DNA from 3 places in the Halobacillus naozhouensis genome. Region 1 is predicted to be linked to each of the others. Evidence: predicted binding sites of a transcription regulator. Region 1 holds the regulator's gene; each other region holds the start of a gene.
The links. Region 1 encodes Rex, which represses fermentation and respiration genes when NADH is low (regulators of the CRP and FNR family bind a similar motif). Its sites were predicted from a motif close to TTGTGAAATATTTCACAA; they were not measured.
Positions count from the first base shown of each region.

Region 2: a site for Rex is predicted at 5,015-5,032, ahead of cydD (thiol reductant ABC exporter subunit CydD). Genes of this name have one in related genera too.
Region 3: a site for Rex is predicted at 4,402-4,419, ahead of P9989_RS09565 (cytochrome ubiquinol oxidase subunit I). Genes of this name have one in related genera too.

Region 1 covers NZ_CP121671.1:436,012-442,674, reverse strand. Annotated here, with positions in the region: gene groES (co-chaperone GroES) at 1-1, opposite strand, end outside; gene P9989_RS02495 (CPBP family intramembrane glutamic endopeptidase) at 374-1,087, shown strand; gene P9989_RS02490 (YdiK family protein) at 1,088-1,285, shown strand; gene P9989_RS02485 (MDR family MFS transporter) at 1,366-2,778, opposite strand; gene P9989_RS02480 (hypothetical protein) at 2,930-3,115, shown strand; gene P9989_RS02475 (redox-sensing transcriptional repressor Rex) at 3,190-3,834, opposite strand; gene moaC (cyclic pyranopterin monophosphate synthase MoaC) at 3,839-4,333, opposite strand; gene abc-f (ribosomal protection-like ABC-F family protein) at 4,489-6,423, shown strand.
Region 2 covers NZ_CP121671.1:219,954-226,616, reverse strand. Annotated here, with positions in the region: gene P9989_RS01340 (DNA-binding protein) at 1-28, opposite strand, end outside; gene P9989_RS01335 (threonine synthase) at 183-1,415, shown strand; gene cydC (thiol reductant ABC exporter subunit CydC) at 1,530-3,254, opposite strand; gene cydD (thiol reductant ABC exporter subunit CydD) at 3,251-4,984, opposite strand; gene motA (flagellar motor stator protein MotA) at 5,331-6,143, shown strand; gene motB (flagellar motor protein MotB) at 6,121-6,663, shown strand, end outside.
Region 3 covers NZ_CP121671.1:1,808,053-1,814,715, reverse strand. Annotated here, with positions in the region: gene P9989_RS09580 (pyruvate oxidase) at 1-1,082, opposite strand, end outside; gene P9989_RS09575 (potassium channel family protein) at 1,179-1,844, opposite strand; gene P9989_RS09570 (cytochrome d ubiquinol oxidase subunit II) at 1,945-2,958, opposite strand; gene P9989_RS09565 (cytochrome ubiquinol oxidase subunit I) at 2,955-4,307, opposite strand; gene P9989_RS09560 (ABC transporter ATP-binding protein) at 4,609-6,441, opposite strand; gene P9989_RS09555 (ABC transporter ATP-binding protein) at 6,477-6,663, opposite strand, start outside.

The DNA.
Region 1 (6,663 bases):
ATTAGGACACCCTCCTTAATAAGGTTCGTTTCTTGTTTTGTGTCGGTTATTAGCACTCTGTAATGTTGAGTGCTAACACAATTCTTATCATAATCAATTCATCTCCGTTTTTCAAGTAAAAAAAATAGATTTTTTATCAGCAATTTTCAACAAATTTTTTATCGGGCTGACCCCTTATCCTTCCTCGTGGTTTTTAAACTATGATAAAATACATAAGGTAAATCATGTTACACCTATTTCAACAAAGGGTAAGCTTCTCTTAGGCCTTGCCCGATTTAAAAACACTACTTTGTATGAATGTTACTTGTGACTAGATCTATAGATGAACGGAAGCAGTTTATTTTTTATAATTGGAAAAAGGAGCCGTGCCTAGATGCCTAAACGATATTGGTTAATTATTCTTACTTATGTGATTACTCAGCTATCCGCGATCGTTGGAATGCCGCTTGTAGTGTTTGCTTTTGACCTGAGTAGATCTGATGCTATTGCAGTGTGGTCAGTGTTCAGCTTTACGATCGCCACCATCATCATGCTGGGTTTATTAAAGAAAGATATGAAACAGGCTTCCTTACGGGAAGATCGATCTGGTCCTGGAAAGATTGTGCTTTGGTCGATTCTAGGTGTATTTCTTGCCTTATTTTCTCAAGGAATAGCCGCCCTGATAGAAACGGAAATCTTCGGGGTTCCGGCTGGGTCCGAAAATACGATGAATTTAATGGAGATCGCAAGGAAGTCTCCATTGTTTATTCTTCTGCCTGTTGTATTTGCTCCTATTACAGAGGAAATTATCTTTCGTAAAGTCATCTTTGGTTCTATTTACAAAAGGTCTAACTTTTTTGTTGCTGTTCTAGTATCAGCGCTCATATTTGGGGCGTTCCACTTTGACTTTAAGCATATGCTTGTCTATTTCTCCATGGGCGTTGTGTTTGCCTTCTTGTACATCAAAACAAAGAGCATTATTACACCCATAATTGCTCACATGGCGATGAATTCTTTCGTTGTGTTTACTCAATTCTTTATTTCCGAAGAAGAAATTCGCCGTATGCAGGAACAGTTGCAGACGATTCTGTTTGGAGGGCTAATGTAGATGAGGATGTCACCGATATTTATGGCTCTTCTTTACTTTGCGATGGGGGTGGCTTTCACCTATATTGCCGCCCACTCTGCGGAAGAGAGTTTATGGAATTTCAGAACTTTACTTCCTGCCCTCATTGCCACTTTTAATTTCGCGGTCACGATTCGTTTAATAATCACCTACATGAAAATAAAAAAAGCTAATAAGTAATTCCTAAATCCTGAATCATTTAGTGGAGAACTAAGAAGAACTGCTTAAAGAGTATCCTGCTCTTCAAGCGGTTCTTTTTATTAAACTCTTTCTGTTTGTTGATCATTCTGCACTCCTTTTAAAATAAAGGAAAAAGGAATTGCGAGAGTAAGCACGCCAGCAGAGACGAGGAACGCTTCATTCAATGTCTGCAATGTGGCAGCCTGCATCCCAACGTCCGGAGCAGCTGCAATTTGTGCCCGCCTCACTTCATAATAAATCGAAAAGAAAACAATGCTGAGTGACGAGGAAATTTGCCTGATGATATTGTTCATAGCAGATCCTTGCGCGACGAGACTTTCAGGAATTGCATTCATTCCTGACGTTGTAGCAGGCATGTTCCCCATTCCCATTCCTAATCCGCGAATCGTATTAAGGACGAGGATCAGCCAATATGGTGTGGAGAGCTGCAGCATCCCAAGTCCAAACGTAGCTCCAGCCATGATGGCCAGCCCGGGTGGCACGACATATTTAGGACCTTTTTTATCAAGCAGGCGTCCTCCAATGGACATGAAAATACCACTTGCCACTGCAGCCGGGAGAAACAAGAGTCCTGTCATGACTTCCGATAAACCGTACACATTTTGGATAAGCAACGGCAATAAGAATATTCCTGAGAATAGCCCGATGGAAGCAGAGGAGGTGACAACAATCGAAAACGTATAAGTCGGGACTTTAAACACTGATAGGTTAAGCAATGGATCCTGTTGACGATTTTCGTAATAAACGAATCCAACTAGTGCTGCCAGTCCACTGGCTATCAGGGCTATATTTAAGGGATCTCCTAATGTCTCAATGCTGCGTCCTCTTCCTAATGCATACAAAATTGATCCGATTCCAACTGTTATGATAATAAATCCAATATAGTCAAATCGCTTTTCCGGATTGGTTTCGGTCGGTTCAAGAAACTTCATAGACAAAACAAGCCCTATCAGACCAAATGGAATGTTAAAGACAAATAACCAGGGCCAGTCCAGGAACTGAATAATAAAACCGCCGACTGTCGGTCCAATTGCCGGGGCAACCATGGCTGCTACCCCATACACTCCAACTGCCAGCCCTCTCTCCTGGCGGGGAAATGAATTAAAAATCAGGGCCATCGCAATGGGCATCATTAAACCGCCAGCCATTCCCTGGATAGCCCGCGAGAAAATGATCATGCCTAGTGATTGCGAGAATACCCCACATAAAGATCCCACAATAAAGATGCATAACCCCGTTATATACACTTTCTTTTTTCCAAAACGATCTCCAAAGTATCCCGTTAACGGCATGGTCATTCCCATTGACACCATGAAAATCGTCAGGATCCACCCGACGGACACTGCATTGGAGTCAAAAATTTCTATGAACCTTGGCAGTGTGGGATTAAGCATACTGTTGTTTAAAATAACTGTAAATGTTCCAAAGAGAACAGAAACGACGACCAGCCATTTGTGAGACAATTTCTTCATTCTTTCCCCTCCCTTCTTATTTAGACATACGAACTATTCAGTTTATACCCATTCCTTATAGGCATTAACCTCATTAATGAAATAGGAGAAAGATGGGTTCAATCACATAAATGAGTAGTGTTCATATACTATCCAAAAAGGAGGGGATACCATGTATCAATTGGCTTTGCTTTACCTGGCCTGCATTCTAGCAGGTTTCGCCTTAGCAAACTTACCAACCTCATCTGTGATTACCGCTGGAATCGTCAGCTTTTTTAATATTATCGGCGGAATTGCTATTATCGTCTTCGCATTGGCGTTGCTGTACCTTGGTGTCAAAGCTCTCATAAATAAGTAATTCTCAAGTATAAAGAGACCGCCTCCATAAGAGCGGTCTCTATATTTTGATAAATAGAACCTTACCGTACGATCCTACTCTTCTTCTTTTAAAGGGTAATGCTTTAGAAAATACACAAGTGCCTGCAGTTCAATGGCCAGGTCAATATGATGAACCCGGACGCTTGTGGGTACTGTAATCCGAGCCGGTGTAAAGTTCAGCACGCCTGATATTCCCGCTTCCACCAATCTATCGGCAATTCCCTGCGCTGCTGAGGCAGGGACTGTTAAAATCGCAACATCTATCTCCTTCATATATTGTTCTAAGTCATCAATGTGCTTCACAGGCACGCCGCCAACTTCTTCTCCGATCCTTTCCTGACTTGCATCAAAGGCTATCTCTATTCTAGTGTTATTATTTTTCGTGAAATTATAGTTTAGAAAAGCCGTCCCTAAATTTCCGACTCCTATTAGGGCAACTTTAGTAGTCTCATCCTGGTCCAATGTTTTTCTGAAAAAAGAAAGCAAATATTCTACATTATATCCATAGCCCTTTTTTCCGAGCGCTCCAAAGTAGGAAAAATCCCTGCGGATCGTAGCCGAATCGACTTTTACAGCTTCGCTGAGCTCTTTCGAGGAGACACGCAGCTTTCCCTGGCTGTGCAGATTGTTCAAAAAACGATAATATAACGGCAGTCGCTTCGCCGTCGCCTGTGGAATCTTCGTATGCTCTACATCCATTTCTCTACCTCCTCGATCCGTCTTCTCTTCGGTAATCTCCGCTCTTTCCACCTGTCTTCTCCTCTAGATAAGTAGGACCGATCACCATTCCTTTATCCACAGCTTTACACATGTCATATACCGTTAAAGCTGTGGCCGAAGCTGCGGTTAAAGCTTCCATCTCTACACCGGTGCTTCCTTTCGTTTTCACCTCTGCTTCGATCAGCAATTGATATCCATCCTTCACTTGCCAGTCAAATCGAACGTCAATCCCTTTTAACGAAAGCGGATGACACATCGGGATCCAATCCGGCGTCTTTTTCGCTGCCATGATGCCGGCAATCTGAGCCACGGCTAATACGTCACCCTTTGCCATCGTTTGGTTTTTTATTTTATGATAAATCGATTCATTCACGTTCACACTTGTCTTAGCTACAGCGGTCCGAACCGTATCATTTTTTTCAGATATATCGACCATTCTGGCGCGTCCCTGGTCATTAAAATGAGTAAATTCAGCCATGTCCAAACTCCTTTTGCCAAATCAGTTAATGAAACAGTACTCTTATTCTACCAAAAAATCAACTCAAAGTCGTTGACGCGTTTGTAAATAGAAGTTCCCCGTCTTGCTACTCTTGACCCATATAAGATACACTTAATCCATTGAGGTGAAACGACATGATTCTCTTGCAATTAAATCAATTAACGAAGCGTTTTGGGGCTGAGTTAATTTTATCGAATATTAAACTGGAAGTACAAATGAATGACCGTATTGCCATTGTTGGCAGAAACGGGTCTGGTAAAAGTACTCTGTTAAAAATGATGGCTGGAGAATTGAGCTATGATTCTGGTGATATTTTCAAGCCTAAAGATGTGACGATGGAGTATTTGGCTCAAAATACTGGACTGGATTCTGAGGAATCGATTTGGAATGAAATGGAGAAAGTATTTGCCCATTTAAAAGGGATCGAAAAAGAATTACGGGACATGGAGGCAGAGATGGCAGATCCGGAGCTGTTCGATAACCATGAGGCCTACCAGAAATTGTTGTCAAGCTATGATGAGCGCCAAGATTATTTTAAACGAGCAGGCGGCTATCACTATGAAGCAGACATAAAAGCTGTGCTAAACGGATTAAACTTCCATGATTTCGATTGGAATACGCCGATCACTTCCTTAAGTGGCGGCCAGAAAACACGGCTGGCTCTTGGAAAACTGTTATTAACGAAACCTGATGTTCTCATCCTAGACGAACCGACTAACCACCTGGATATTGAAACCCTGTCCTGGCTAGAAGGTTATTTGCAAGGGTATGAAGGGGCCGTTGTCATCGTTTCCCATGATCGATATTTTCTAGATAAGATCGTGAACACGGTTTATGAAATTGCCCATCAAGGTTCAAAGAAATACCACGGTAACTACAGTAATTATTTGCAAAAGAAAGAAGCCGATTATGAACTTGAATTGAAGAGTTTTGAGAAACAGCAGTCAGAAATCAAGCGAATGGAAGAGTTTATCCAGAAGAATATTGTGCGTGCCACGACTAGTAAGCGTGCGCAAAGCCGCAGAAAACAGCTTGAAAAAATGGACAAGCTCGAAAAGCCGAAAACAGACCAATCCTCCGCTACCTTTAGCTTTCAAGTGAATAAGAAAAGCGGTAACGATGTATTGAAACTGAATGATCTTTCTTTTCGTTACGACCCTGATTCTCCTATGTTATTTGATCATTTATCGATGAATTTACAGCGAGGAGATTCCGTTGCCTTAGTCGGACCAAATGGTGTCGGAAAAACGACTTTGCTCAAAACCATAATCGGGGAATTAAAAGCAAGTGGTACAATGATGCTTGGGACCAATGTTCAAATTGGTTACTATGATCAGGAACAAACGAATCTGAACTCGAAGAAGACTGTATTGAACGAGCTATGGGATGATTATCCTTTGAAAAATGAAAAAGATATCAGGACGATACTCGGCAATTTCCTGTTCTCCGGAGATGATGTGCTGAAGCCGGTTTCTGCTTTAAGCGGTGGAGAAAAAGCGCGTTTATCATTGGCTAAGCTCATGATGCAAGAAGCTAATTTCCTCATCCTTGATGAGCCGACGAACCACTTGGACCTTGATAGTAAAGAAGTTCTGGAGTCGGCTCTTATTGATTATCCAGGGACGCTGCTGTTCGTTTCACACGACCGTTATTTTATAAACAAAATAGCTACTCAAGTTGTTGAAATGCATCCGAAAGAAACACGGACATTCCTCGGTGATTATGATTACTATGTTCAGAAGAAACAAGAGGAACTGGAACTCCAGCAGCTCGAGGAAGCAGAAGCGGCCCAGCAAGCCACAGGGGATTCTGGAGAAGCGCAAATTAAAAATAGCTTTCAACAGGATAAAGCCAATAAGCGAGAAGAGCGAAAACGCCAACGTAGAATTACTGAAATTGAACAACAAATTGAAGAAGTTGAGATTAAAATTGAGGAAATCGAATCCTTATTGTGCGATCCCGAGATCTATCAAGATCACGAGAAATCTCTAGAACTTACCGAAAGCAATCAAAGCTATCAACAACAAATCGAAACCCTCATGGAAGAATGGGAACAACTCCATGAGTAAAACCCACTAATTTCCACCTCAGGTCATCCAGATTATGGATGACCTGAGGTGGTTTTCATTTCCATATTCGATGTATATATGCGCATGAGCTGCTTTTCGTTATCCACAGCTTATTCAGGATTACTCAATTGATATATCAGTTCTCAACAACTTTATTCACACTATCCACAAAAATAACCTTAGTTATCCACATTTTTGATAACGATACCATCTAAATTATATTCTTTCCTGTCCACACTT
Region 2 (6,663 bases), 220 kb from region 1:
GTAAAGTAGCTAGCAATATCCCCGTCATGACACTCTCTCCTCTATTTGCATTTTAACTTGCCATTATTACTTACGGAACAACTTACCATTTTGTTTCAAAAATAACCGTTGGACTTTTGACCATTTTTTTCTGAATACTGTGATACTATGAAAACAAACTTACATAATTGGAGGGAATTGCATTGGATTATAGTTATATCTCTCATCTTTACTGTCCAAAATGCTTGCAAACGTATGCGAAAGAGGCCATCCATCATTTATGTGATTGTGGGGCCCCATTGCTAGTTGAATATGATTTGGATCAACTAGCGAAAGAATGGAAGCCTTCTGATCTGGAGCGAAGAAAACCTGACCTATGGCGTTATCATGAGTTGCTCCCCGTTCAATCAGAAGAGCATGTCACGACGATGGGAGAAGGCATGACTCCACTCCTCCCTATGCCCAATTTAGGGAAACAGATGGACCTGCCAAATCTATTGATGAAAGATGAAGGGATTATCCCTACAGGGGCGTTCAAAGCCAGAGGCGCAGCTGTTGGAATATCAAAAGCTAAAGAACTGGGGGTCGCCGCTCTTGCCATGCCGACGAATGGAAACGCTGGAGCAGCCTGGTCCCTCTATGCTGCTCGAGCTCGTATCAGCTCAACTATTGTAATGCCTGTAGATGCTCCGTCTATTACGAGGAACGAATGTGCTTTGTCCGGGGCAAACCTCTTTCTCGTAAACGGCTTGATCAGTGATGCTGGAAAGATGGTGGCTGAAGCTGTGCAGGAGCATGGACTATATGATGTATCCACATTGAAAGAGCCTTATCGAATTGAAGGGAAAAAGACAATGGGGCTGGAAATAGCAGAACAGCTTAACTGGCAGCTGCCTGACGTGATCCTGTATCCAACAGGAGGCGGTGTCGGATTAATCGGCATCTATAAAGCACTTCAGGAATTACAGGCACTCGGTTGGTTAGAGGGGCAAAATATGCCTCGGCTTGTAGCAGTTCAAGCAGAAGGCTGTGCTCCGATTGTGGATGCCTGGAAACAAGGGAAAACAGAATCTGTATTCTGGGAAAATTCACAGACACAAGCATTCGGCATAAACGTTCCTAAAGCCATCGGAGATTTCCTCATTCTTCATGCCCTTTATGAAACGGATGGATGTGCGATTGCTGTAGAGGAAGAGGCGATCCTTGAAGAACAAAAACAAATCGCTAAACTCGAGGGATCCTTCGTTTGCCCAGAAGGTGCCGCTACATTTTTAGCTGCCCGCAGACTAAGGGAGCAAAACTGGATTAAACAAGACGAGAATGTTGTCGTCCTTAATACGGGAGCTGGGATTAAATACCCTGATACTGCCGAAGTCGATGTTCCCGTCCTTGAACCTGGGGAATCTCTTCCATTAGACTCCTCTTTTGTTAAATAATTAGGAGCAAAGCCACTTGCCCCACGCGATGTTGGGCAAGTGGCTTTGCTATTTGCACATAATTTAGATTAAATGCTCAAAGCACTTATCTTACTAACAATCTAATGTCACCCGCTAAGCCGTAAATACACTTTTCTCGATCTGTTTCATTTGATAGAAGTAACCACGCTTGTCCATTAGTTCATTAAAAGTACCCTTTTCTATAATCTCGCCATGCTCCATCACAACAATTTTATCCATACGCTCAAGTCCTGTTAATCGATGACTTACAAGGATAAGCGTATCATCCTTGGCTGCTTCAAATAAATACTGATAAATGGTGTTTTCCGTAAGCGCATCCACTGATGAGGTAGGTTCATCTAAGACCCATAAGGGATTCGCTTTGAGAAGTGCCCGAGCTATTGCTAACCGCTGCTTTTCGCCACCAGAGAGATTTCCGCCCTTTTCTAAAACTGAATCTGTCAGTTGGACATGATTGAGCTTCACTTTCGCGAGTGCTTCGTCCAGCTGGATATCCGTTAAATCATCGCCTGCAAGCATTAGGTTTTCTCTTATCGTACCGTAGAAAAAGTGATTTTCCTGCAGCACTGCGTTTGTATGACTCCACAGACTTTCTTTATCGAGCAAGTCCAGAGAGGTTCCGCCCAAGTTGACTTTGCCTGTATACCCTGCCTGGATTTTTAATAAAAGCTGCAGCAGTGTGGATTTACCTGATCCGCTTGGTCCAACGATAGCCGTTTTCGATCCTGCTGGTAAGTGCAGGTGAACGTTTTCTAAGGTCGACCTTGCTTCACCAGGAAAGGCAAAGCTTACCTTGTCTATTTCGATGGCCAAAGACTGGTTCCCTTCAAGTTGGATAGAATCTTGATGGTTCTGAGTCTTGCTACTTTGATCACGAACTACTGAAAACAGCCGGCTGGCAGCTCGGCGACTGTCCTCCAAATGAATAGGAAACACGGCCATTGGAGTAACATTTTCAAATACAGTAAGGGATATCATGACAAGCATAGCAAGAAAGATCCCCTCCAGCTGATCCTCGACAACCAAGTAAGCACCTAAGGCCAGTACAACCCAGGAAGCAACGAGAGAGGCCAATGAATTCATTGCTTGGCTTAAGGAAGCATGTATCCCAACCTTTTCCTGTTCTTTAATGTAGCAGTCTGAAGACTCTTTCAGCTGGTTTTCTTTTTCCGCAAGTTTTCGGTATATTTTCAAGTCTCGGAATCCATATAGCAATTCTGTTGTCTCTGTTGATAGACTCCCTCGTTCTTCGCGCAGTTGCCCCTCAATTTTCCGCTGCCGCATAGCGAATAGACAGGGCACAATTAAGGCTGTAACGAGCAACCCGCCAAGAAGAACGAGTGCAATAGACAAGGAGTAAAAAGTCGTAAAAATAATCGTACACAGAAACACTATCAGCAAGACAATAGGAGGGTAAAATACACGCAGAAAGAAGTTTTGCAGACTTTCCACATCCCCTACTATTCTGGCTAACAAATCACCGCTGCGATACTTCTGAAAAATTCCAGGCGCGAGCGGTTCCAATTTTTCGTAAAAGGATACACGTAAATGGCTTAGAATCGTAAAAGTAGCACGATGCGAAACATATCGTTCCACATAGCGGCTTATGGCTCTTATAAACCCTAGTAGTTTGACGAAAGATACGACTAAAACAAGTGTGTACAGCGGGGGAATGAGCGCTGCCTTTGATACCAAATAGCCGCTCGCCCCAAATAGCCCTACGGCTGTTATTCCAGCAAGGAAACCAAACAAAATAGATAGTAAGATGTCTTTTTTCTCTCTTACCACAAGCTTCACTACCATGGAAAGATCCTTCACTTGGCATCACTCCCCTGTTGAACAGAAACCATCTGGCGATATTCCACAATGGATTCGATTAAGTCTTCGTGCGTTCCCTTACCTGCCAATTCTCCCTGATCTAAAAAAAGAATTTGCTCTGCTTGTCTAATGGTGTGCAGCCTATGGGCAACTGTAATGACGGTTGAAGTCCGAGCTAACTCTTTCATGGACTGCTGCATAATTTGTTCTGTACGAAGATCAAGCCCTGTCGTTGGTTCATCAAAGAGAATGACTGCCGGTTGCTTCAGGAAAGCTCTTGCAATCGCAACACGCTGCTGTTCACCTCCGGAAAGCCCCCGCCCCGCTTCACCCACAGGCGTATCCAACCCAGTCTCAAGGGAGTCTAGCAGGTCAGAAAGCCCTGCCTGGCGGGCAGCCTTATCAATGCTGCTGCGTGAAGGGCTCCCTCTACCGCCAATCGCAATATTTTCTGCTATCGAACCGGAAAATAGATACGGATGTTGGGAGATATAACTTAACTGGTCAAACCAGGCCTGTTCTTTATAATTTTCTAAAGGCTGGCCATTCACGATCACTGATCCTTCTTGCGGGTTCATAAGCCCAGCTAGTAAATGGAGTAACGTTGTTTTCCCAGAACCACTTCTCCCGACAATTGCAATCTGCCCGAATGATGGGATTGTCGTGTCAATGTGGTGTAAAGCAAACGAGTCCTGGCCATAACTGAAAGATACATTTTCTAGTTCAATAACAGGTGGTCTCCCTTCGCTATGAAGATCTTGATCCCCCCAGTGTATGGTTACCTCTTGTTCATCCAATTGATCCTGTACTTTCTTCGCTGCCCCTGCACTTCCCCGTCCAGTATGGAAGGCACTTCCGAGATCCTTTAGCCCGGCAAAAAACTCAGGAGCAAGAATCAGAATAAAAAACGCAGTAAAAAAGCTGATATTCTCATAGACAACAAGCTGAATTGCGATTTCAAGTGCAATTAATCCAATACTAAGCATAGAAATGAGTTCCAACATAAAAGAAGAAACAAAAGCAATCTTTAAAACTTCCATGGTAGCCTCACGAAAATCGATGCTGCTCTGACGGATTTTTTGCTTCTGATGAGAAGAGCGTCCAAACAGTTTCAGAGTGGTCAGCCCTTGTAATGTATCGAGGAACTGCCCTGAGAAAGCGGCTAGTTTATCCATCTGCTCCTCAGATTTATCTTTAGTTTTCATCCCGATAATCGCCATAAAAAAAGGGATAAACGGAGCGGTTACTACAATAATCAGTCCTGAATAAAGGTGTTGTGTAAACACAACGAATAAAATTATAACTGGCACAATTGTAGATTGAATGACTTGTGGAATATAACTGCTAAAATACGGGTCCACTTCGTCTACCGAATCCATCAGCACACTTACTTTCTGTCCAGATTGGCCCCGAAGCGATGCTTGAACAGGATTTCTAGAAAACTTAGCTAAAAGTAATTCTCTCAAATTACGTTTAGCTTCAGACGCTATTTTCACACCTGTCCAGCCATTAACGTGGGTAAGAAAGGCACGTCCAACAATGACCAGTAATAACCCGGCTAGTAAGGGTAACACCCCTTTAAATAGCTGCTCTTGCAAATAAACCCGTTCGACAATAGCAACAAAGAAGTAGGCCTGGCCAAGTATCATCACCCCGATTAAGACAGATGAAACGACTAACAGTGCGATCAGATTCTTTTGTCCGAAAGCCATTCGACTTAGATGTTTCATAGTCCTCACTATCTCCCAACTGTTTGTAATTAGTGAAATACTTCACAATGTATCTGGATTCATTATAATAAATTTTCTGCTTGAGTGCTAAGGTTAAGTTATTCCTATCAAAATTCCCCTTGATAGATTGTCTCTTTTTACTTTATAAATGCCACGAACTGAACGATAAAATAAATAGGGGTACTAGTTATAGTTTCCGTCAAAATCAGGTTACATACAAGTACAGATGAATTCAACAGGCAATTAGAGGAGACTGCAGTGTGTTTGGAGTCAATCACTTACCTACTGATAGTTTTCATTCCGTGAAAATTTTATATAAACCACAACATAAGTAAGAGGTGAAGATATGGATAAATCAACAATTATTGGTATTATTTTAAGCATAATCGCAATATCGACAGGAATGGTATTAAAAGGCGTCAGCCTAGTTGCGCTCATCAATCCGGCCGCACTGCTCATTATCTTTCTTGGCACGGCAGCAACTGTATTCATTGCCTTCCCCATGAGTACAATTAAGCGTCTTCCTGCACTTATGAAGATTTTGTTTAAGGAAACAAAGGAACATGACTTTCATAATTTAATTACTCTTTTTACAGAATTAGCTGACTTTACCCGCAAAGAAGGATTGCTTGCGTTAGAACAAAGGATCGATGAACTAGATGATCCGTTTTTAAAATCGGGATTACAATTAACAATTGATGGGCAGACCCCGGAATTCATTCGGGATGTATTAGTAGAAAAAGTAGATGCCATGGAGCATAGACACCAAAAAGGTGCAGCCATTTTCACACAGGCCGGCACTTATGCTCCTACACTGGGAGTACTAGGAGCTGTAATCGGACTTATTGCTGCATTAGGGAATATGGACGATACGGAAGCCCTTGGCCACGCGATTTCAGCAGCATTTATTGCCACGCTTTTCGGGATCTTCTCAGGGTATGTATTATGGCACCCCTTTGCAAACAAGCTGAAGGAAAAATCAAAAAATGAAGTACAGTATAAAGATGTGATCATCGAGGGAGTCCTGTCGATTACAGAGGGAGAATCCCCGCTTGTGGTCAAAGATAAATTAAGTGCCTATTTATCACCGTCCGACCTTGCAAAGCTGAATTCGGAGGCAGATAAGGAGGAAACCAATGAGAAAGAAGAAACAGCGTGAGGAGAATCACACCGATGAATCCTGGCTTTTACCCTATGCTGATATGTTAACGCTGCTTTTAGCATTGTTTATTGTATTATTTGCCTCAAGCGAGATTGATGCGCAGAAGTTCAGAGAGTTTTCTGAGGTATTCCGTAATGAATTTAGTGGTGGACAAGGACCTATGGAACATCAGGAAAGCCCTATTGAACCATTAAGTATAAACAGTGATGAGGAAGAAGAGAAAAAAGAAGCAAAGGAAAAAGAAACAGAAGTAAAAACTCAGACAGAAGAGGCTCAACTGTTACCTTTAAAATCCCTACAAAAAGAAATAGACGGTTATATAGCAAAAAACAAGTTAACCGGTGACCTCACAACCAGCTTATCAGAAAAGGGATTGTTAGTTGTTATTTTAGATAACGTGTTCTTTGACTCGGGAAGTGCAGAAGTTAAAAGCGACGGTACCGAGATTGCTAGAGATATGGCAGAGATTCTTAACACAAAGGAGCCGCATGAAATAGTCATTAGTGGCCATACGGAC
Region 3 (6,663 bases), 1.4 Mb from region 1:
GCGTGGAGTGGATCTTCTTCTGAACGCTTTTCTTTTTGCAAGGAAACTCTCCACTGATTCATCATGTCCTGATACCTTTCAAGGTTCGGATTCTCACTTCGTGGAGAGATCAATTTAGTGAGGCCGCTGAGTGTCTGTTTAGCGTCCCCTGCTATTCCGAGCTCGATCGGATAATATTTACCCAAATGTTCAGGTTCATTATCAATTTGGATCGCCTGCACATGGTCTGGCAGAAAATCGCGATAAGGAAACTGTGTACCGATTAATAGCAGCAGATCACATTCTTTGATCGCTTTATACGCTGGTTTCGTGCCAATTTGTCCATGGTGGCCTAAGCAGTAAGGGTGATTGTCGGGAATTACTCCCTTAGCAAGTAAGCTAAGAACGATGGGCGCTTTAATTGTTTCAGCAAAATCGATAAGTTCGGTTTGAGAATCACTCGTTCCCTTTCCGGCAAGTATGACCGGATTTTCGGCCTTCTCAATCAATTGCCGAGCCTCTTTAAGCTGCTCATCCCTCGGGGTAATCGTCGGCTTATAATAGGCTTGTGCGGTCAGCCTTTCTTCGTCCTTTTGCTTAACAGAGAAAAGATCATCAGGCACCACTAAAACCGCTACCCCTTTTTTGGCATAAGCTTCACGGATAGCCTGGTTTAATAAATCAGGCAGCTGGCTTTCGGTCTCAGCGCGTTCATTGTAAACAGCGACATCATCAAACAAACGTTCCAGATTAACCTCCTGAAAGGCTCCCGTTCCAACTGCTTCACTGCTTACCTGCCCGACTATGGCCAGAACAGGAGCCCCATCACCTTTGGCGTCGTATAAGCCATTCAGGAGATGAATCCCGCCTGGTCCGGCAATCGACAAACAAACTCCCAGTTTACCTGTCAATTTCGCATAGGCGGCAGCCGCAAGCGCACCTGTCTCTTCATGCCGTACTTGAAAGAATTTGATACGCTCTTGTTCTTTCCTTAGATCATCTATGAATTCGTTAATCGAATCACCAGGAAGACCATATACATGATTAACTCCCCAGTCTATAAGTTGATCTGCTAATATTGTTCCTGTTCGTTGAGTAGACATATTCTATCATCCTTTCCAAGTTAGCCTATACCTCCTCTTTATCCTAAATTACCAACAGATAAACCAAAGACACCCCGCTGGCCAGGGTGCCTTTCCTCAATTTTCCACAACTAAATTTTTCTCAAATCGACTAATATCCTTATCGGCACCTATGACGATTAGCACATCTCTATGCTGAATTTCCTCAGTAGCCATCGGAGAAACAATAACGTCTTTATCCCTCTTAATCGCTACAACGTTACAACCGTATTCGGCACGGATATCCAGGTCAACAAGGGTTTGTCCACTCATTCTTTCACCAGCTTTAACTTCTACCACGCTGTGATCATCAGATAATTCAATATAATCGAGAATGTTATTAGAGATAATGTTATGGGCAATTCGTTTACCCATATCACGCTCTGGGTGAACAACATGGTCTGCCCCGATTTTCCGTAAAATTTTCTCGTGATAATCATTTTGTGCTTTGACGGTAACCGTCGCAATTCCTAGTTCTTTGAGAATTACCGTGGTTAGAATACTGGATAAAATGTTGTCCCCAATCGCTACGATGACATGGTCAAAGTTACCCAACCCTAGCTCTTTTAACACACTTTCATCTGTCGAGTCTGCTATAACAGCGTGTGCGGCAATATCCCTGTATTCATTTACTTTTTCCTCATCCAAGTCTAAGGCTAACACTTCCATGCCTTCATTATTGAGTTCACGGCATATACTGCCGCCGAAGCGGCCCAGCCCTACGACTGCAAAGTCCTTTTTCATGCTTCATCCTCCAACTTTTCAAATCAATGTATCCATATTTTATCACAATTCATCGATAAGAACAGATCGAATTCGTCCTTATAAATTAACGACTCTGGCTCTATTTTTTTCCCTGGACATAATCTGCATCGAATAAAAACATACGCATGAGCATGATTAGAGATGGTATTAACAACAGCAGTCCACCTATAAAAGCAATAATTAAGGTGAGGCCCATTGTTTCATTCGTAGCACCATTCGTAATCGTGACAAATGGTTTGATGATATAAGGTAGATGGGAAGCCCCATATCCAAAGAAAGCAAAGAAAAACTGGAACATCACGGCGATGAAGGCCCAACCATAATACTTCCCTTGATAGATGAGAAATAAGCCGATCATAAAGAATGCAACCGAAAGCCCGAACACCCACCAAAGCTCAATGGCTTTTTGGAAATGAGCGAAGTTATGCTGACTTAATGCGATGAACGTTGTTAAGCTGGCAATAATCGTTGGTGAACTCCAGAACAGTGCATATTTGCGAACGATAGCAAGGGCTGGGTCATCATCGGCCCGATGTGCATAATAGGTAAGAAATGTCGAGCTGATATATAGTACCGATACAATCGCAAGCAGCACCACACTCCAGGAGTACGGACTGGTCAGCAATTTGCCAATCATCAAGTGAACTCCATTTGCTGTTTCTTCGATAAATCCTCCTTCTGAGATTGTCATAGCGGTAGCAAGCGAAGCTGGGATCAATAAGCCTGTGGCTCCGTAAAGAAACATATACACATGGTTATCTTTTGATCCATAACTTTCAAATGCATAGAAAGAGCCGCGTATCGCAAGCAGGACGATCGCAATACTTCCCGGTACGAGCAAGGATTGACCGAAGTAGTATGCCGTATCCGGGAAAAATCCGACAAGACCAACGAAGAAAAAGACAAAGAATACGTTGGTCACTTCCCATACTGGTGAAAGGTACCTTGAAATGAGTTTATTAATAATATGGTCCTGCTTCGTCAGCCTGGCATAATAAGCAAAGAATCCGGCACCGAAATCGATAGAAGCAACGATCAAGTATCCGTACAGAAATAACCAGAGGACCGTGATCCCAATATATTCATAACTCATTCTTTGTCACTCTCCTTTACATGAGGGTAGCGACTTTCCAATTCAAGTTCTGCAGGATTGTTCTTAAATATTTTTCTGAGAACAACTAAGCATCCTACTCCTAAGACGATATACAGGGCAAGGAAGAGTAAAAACATTAAACCGACGTGCGGTGACGTGGTGGCCCCTTCAGCCACGGTCATAAATCCTCGTAAAATCCAAGGCTGACGGCCCACTTCAGAAAAAATCCAGCCAAATTCGATGGCGAGCATCGCTAGCGGGCCTACAGCAGCAAGACCTGTTAACAACCATCTATTAAACTCATTCCAGCGTTTCATTTTCCAGAAAACTAAGAAAAGGAACGAGATGCCGACTAAATAGAAACCGATCATCACCATAAAATCAAACATGTAGTGAATCCAAAGCGGCGGCCGTTCATCTTCAGGTGTTTCATTCAAGCCCTCCACGGGAGCATTAAAGTCTCCATGAGCCAGAAAGCTCAAGGCCCCGGGAATCCGTATGGCATTTTCTACTTCATTATTTTCGTTTAACGTACCAAATACAATAAGATCCGCGTTCTTCTCTGTCTCAAAGTGCCATTCGCCGGCGGCTAGTTTTTCGGGCTGGTATTCGGCAAGGTATTTAGCTGAAGAATCCCCGGCCACGGCTGTAGCTACAGCGAAAATAAATGTAGCAGCTACGGTTAGCTTTAAAGCTTTTTTATGATAAATGCTACTCTTACGAACTAACATAATAAACGCGGCTATCGTAGCTAAAATAGCTGCCGATGTTAAATAAGACGAGCTAACCACGTGAGCTACTTTTGTCGGTGTAGCCGGGTTGAACATCGCCGCAAACGGGTCTACCGCGACCAGCTTATCTCCTTCAGTTTCGAACCCCTGTGGGGCGTTCATAAAGGCATTTACCGTTGTAATGAAGAAGGCTGATAAAGTAGATCCGATAACTACCGGAATCGACAGCAGCCAGTGATAAATCGGATTTTTAAAACGATCCCACGTATATAAGTAAGCTCCCAGGAAAATAGCTTCGAAGAAAAAGGCAAAGACCTCCATAAATAATGGAAGGCTGATCACATTTCCTGCTACTTTCATAAAGCTTGGCCATAATAAAGAAAGCTGTAAACCAATCGCTGTTCCGGTTACAACCCCAACAGCAACTGTAATGGTCAGCCCCCTCGTCCACCTTCTCGCTAATAAGGTATAATGTGGATCCTTCTTCTTAATGCCGATCCACTCGGCGATCGAAATCATAATCGGAATTCCGACACCAACAGTTGCAAAGATGACATGAAATCCGAGGGTTAAGAAGGTAAGCAATCGGCTCATCAGGACGCTGTCTTCAAAGAACATACGTGATTTTCCCCCTTACAAATGAATAAGATGTGATTCTTTCTTTAAGTATAAATCGTGTAAACGGTTCCAGTGTGCACGATTGATGAAGATTTTGTGACGAACTTCACAAACTTTCTATTCCACTAAAACTATGACAGGACTCGCGCATATTATGTAGGCGTACTCTTCTATACATTACCCTACTGTGGATCTTACAATCCTAAATGGTGAAGATTTATGAGACTAGCACAAAAAACCCATCAACGCTAATTGGCATTGATGGGTTTTCCATGTTATTCAGGTGGTTTTCTTAAGCAAATCAGATAGCATCAAGCATTTGAAACTGTGCTTTCACTAATTCAAAGTACTCGCCCTTTTGATCCATCAGCTGATCATGGGATCCATGTTCGAGGATCTTGCCGTGCTCGAGTACATAAATCGTATCAGCTTCCCTGATCGTTGACAGTCGGTGAGCAATGATAATAGCAGTTCTGCCTTTCAACAATCGCCTCAAGGCTTCCTGGATTTTCATTTCGGTTTCTGTGTCGATACTCGCGGTCGCTTCATCTAATATTAATATCCTTGGATTGGCGAGAAGCGCTCGTGCAAAGGATAACAGTTGTCGTTCACCGGCTGATAGAATATTACCCCGCTCCTCGACTTCTGTTTCATATCCGTCACTTAATCGCTGGATGAAATCATCTGCTCCAACAACCTTGGCCGCTTCGATCACCTCTTGATCAGAAGCAGTTGGGCGGCCAAACCGAATATTTTCCATAATCGTGCCTGAAAAAATAAACGTGTCTTGCAAAACAACACTGATCTGCTGACGGACACTATCAATCGTTGCATCGCGTAAGTCCGTACCATCGATTTTCACGGCGCCTTTGGTAGGATCATAGAAACGGCTGATTAAGTTGGCAATCGTTGATTTACCAGACCCCGTGTGTCCGACTAAGGCTACCGTTTCTCCCTGCTTCATCTCAAGCGAAATGTCGTGCAAAGCGATTCGTTTTTCATCATAGGCAAACTGGACTTGATCAAATTCAATATGCCCCTTCATGTCTGTAAGTTCACGGGCATCATGTTTTTCTTGAACGTTGGGCTGTTCATCAAGAAACTCAAAGATGCGCTCAGAGGCGGCCATCGCCATTAGCAGCTGATTATACATTTGACCGAGACGGGAAATCGGCTCCCAGAACATACCAAGGAAGAAAGCGAACGACACAAATGTACCAATCTCAATATCGCCCTGTAAAATAAGATGTGCCCCGTATGCCACGAGGATAACCGTTCCAACAGCATTACTCAGTTCTACAAACGGACGGAACATAGCACTTTTTCTTGTCGCCATATTCCACGACTGAAAATTGTCGGTATTTACGCCATTAAAGTATTCTGCATTCTCTGTTTCCTGTGAAAAGGATTGAGTGATACGCACCCCTTGAAGACTCTCATTTAAATGAGAGTTCAACCTTGATTGCTGGATACGAACTTGCTGCCACGAGCGACGAATATTCCGTCGAAGCTTCGTTGAAATATAGAACATGATCGGCATAATTACTAAGATCGCCAAGGCAAGCTTCGGACTCAGTGCAAACAGGATCACGATAATCCCTGTTAACATGACAACATCCATTAGTAGATTGATGATCCCGTTAGTAAAAAGCTCTTGTAAGGAATTTATATCATTCATAATCCGCACGAGAATCGAGCCCGCCGATCTTGAATCAAAAAACTTATGGGATAGGCGCTGCACATGGGAAAATAAGTGCTGACGCAAGTCGTAAATGACATTTTGCCCCAAAATATTAACATATTTAATCCTTAGGGCATTTCCGATATAACTTAACACATACATTATGGAAATGCCGACCACGAGCTGAATCAGCAAATTCACATTGTTTTCTGCAATCGCAACATCGATGGCTACTTTACCAATTAAAATAGGAACCACCAGCCGTACGATCGTTGACACCAGCATCGCAATAATCGATATCGGCAGCAGGCGCCTAGTGTACGGTTTAACGTACGAGAGTAGGCGCAGCATCTGCGTCCAGTTGAACGGCTTTTCTATCGCCTGGTCCTGGGTGTACTTAAACCGGTTTAAATGTTTATTCGTTTCAGGTCTATGCTTAGGTTTACGAGCCATGCTCTCCCCTCCTTTTGAAAAAAACTTCTCCACTTTTAAGAGATATGTGATGTATTTAATATTTTCTCTTTATCTTGATACTGAATATCGTAAATTCGTTGATATGGCCCGCCGTTTACTAGTAGATCGTCATGAACGCCGCGCTCCTTAACGAGGCCATCCTCAAGTACGAGAATTTCATCAGCATGTTTTAACGAAGAGATTCTGTGAGCGATGATGAAC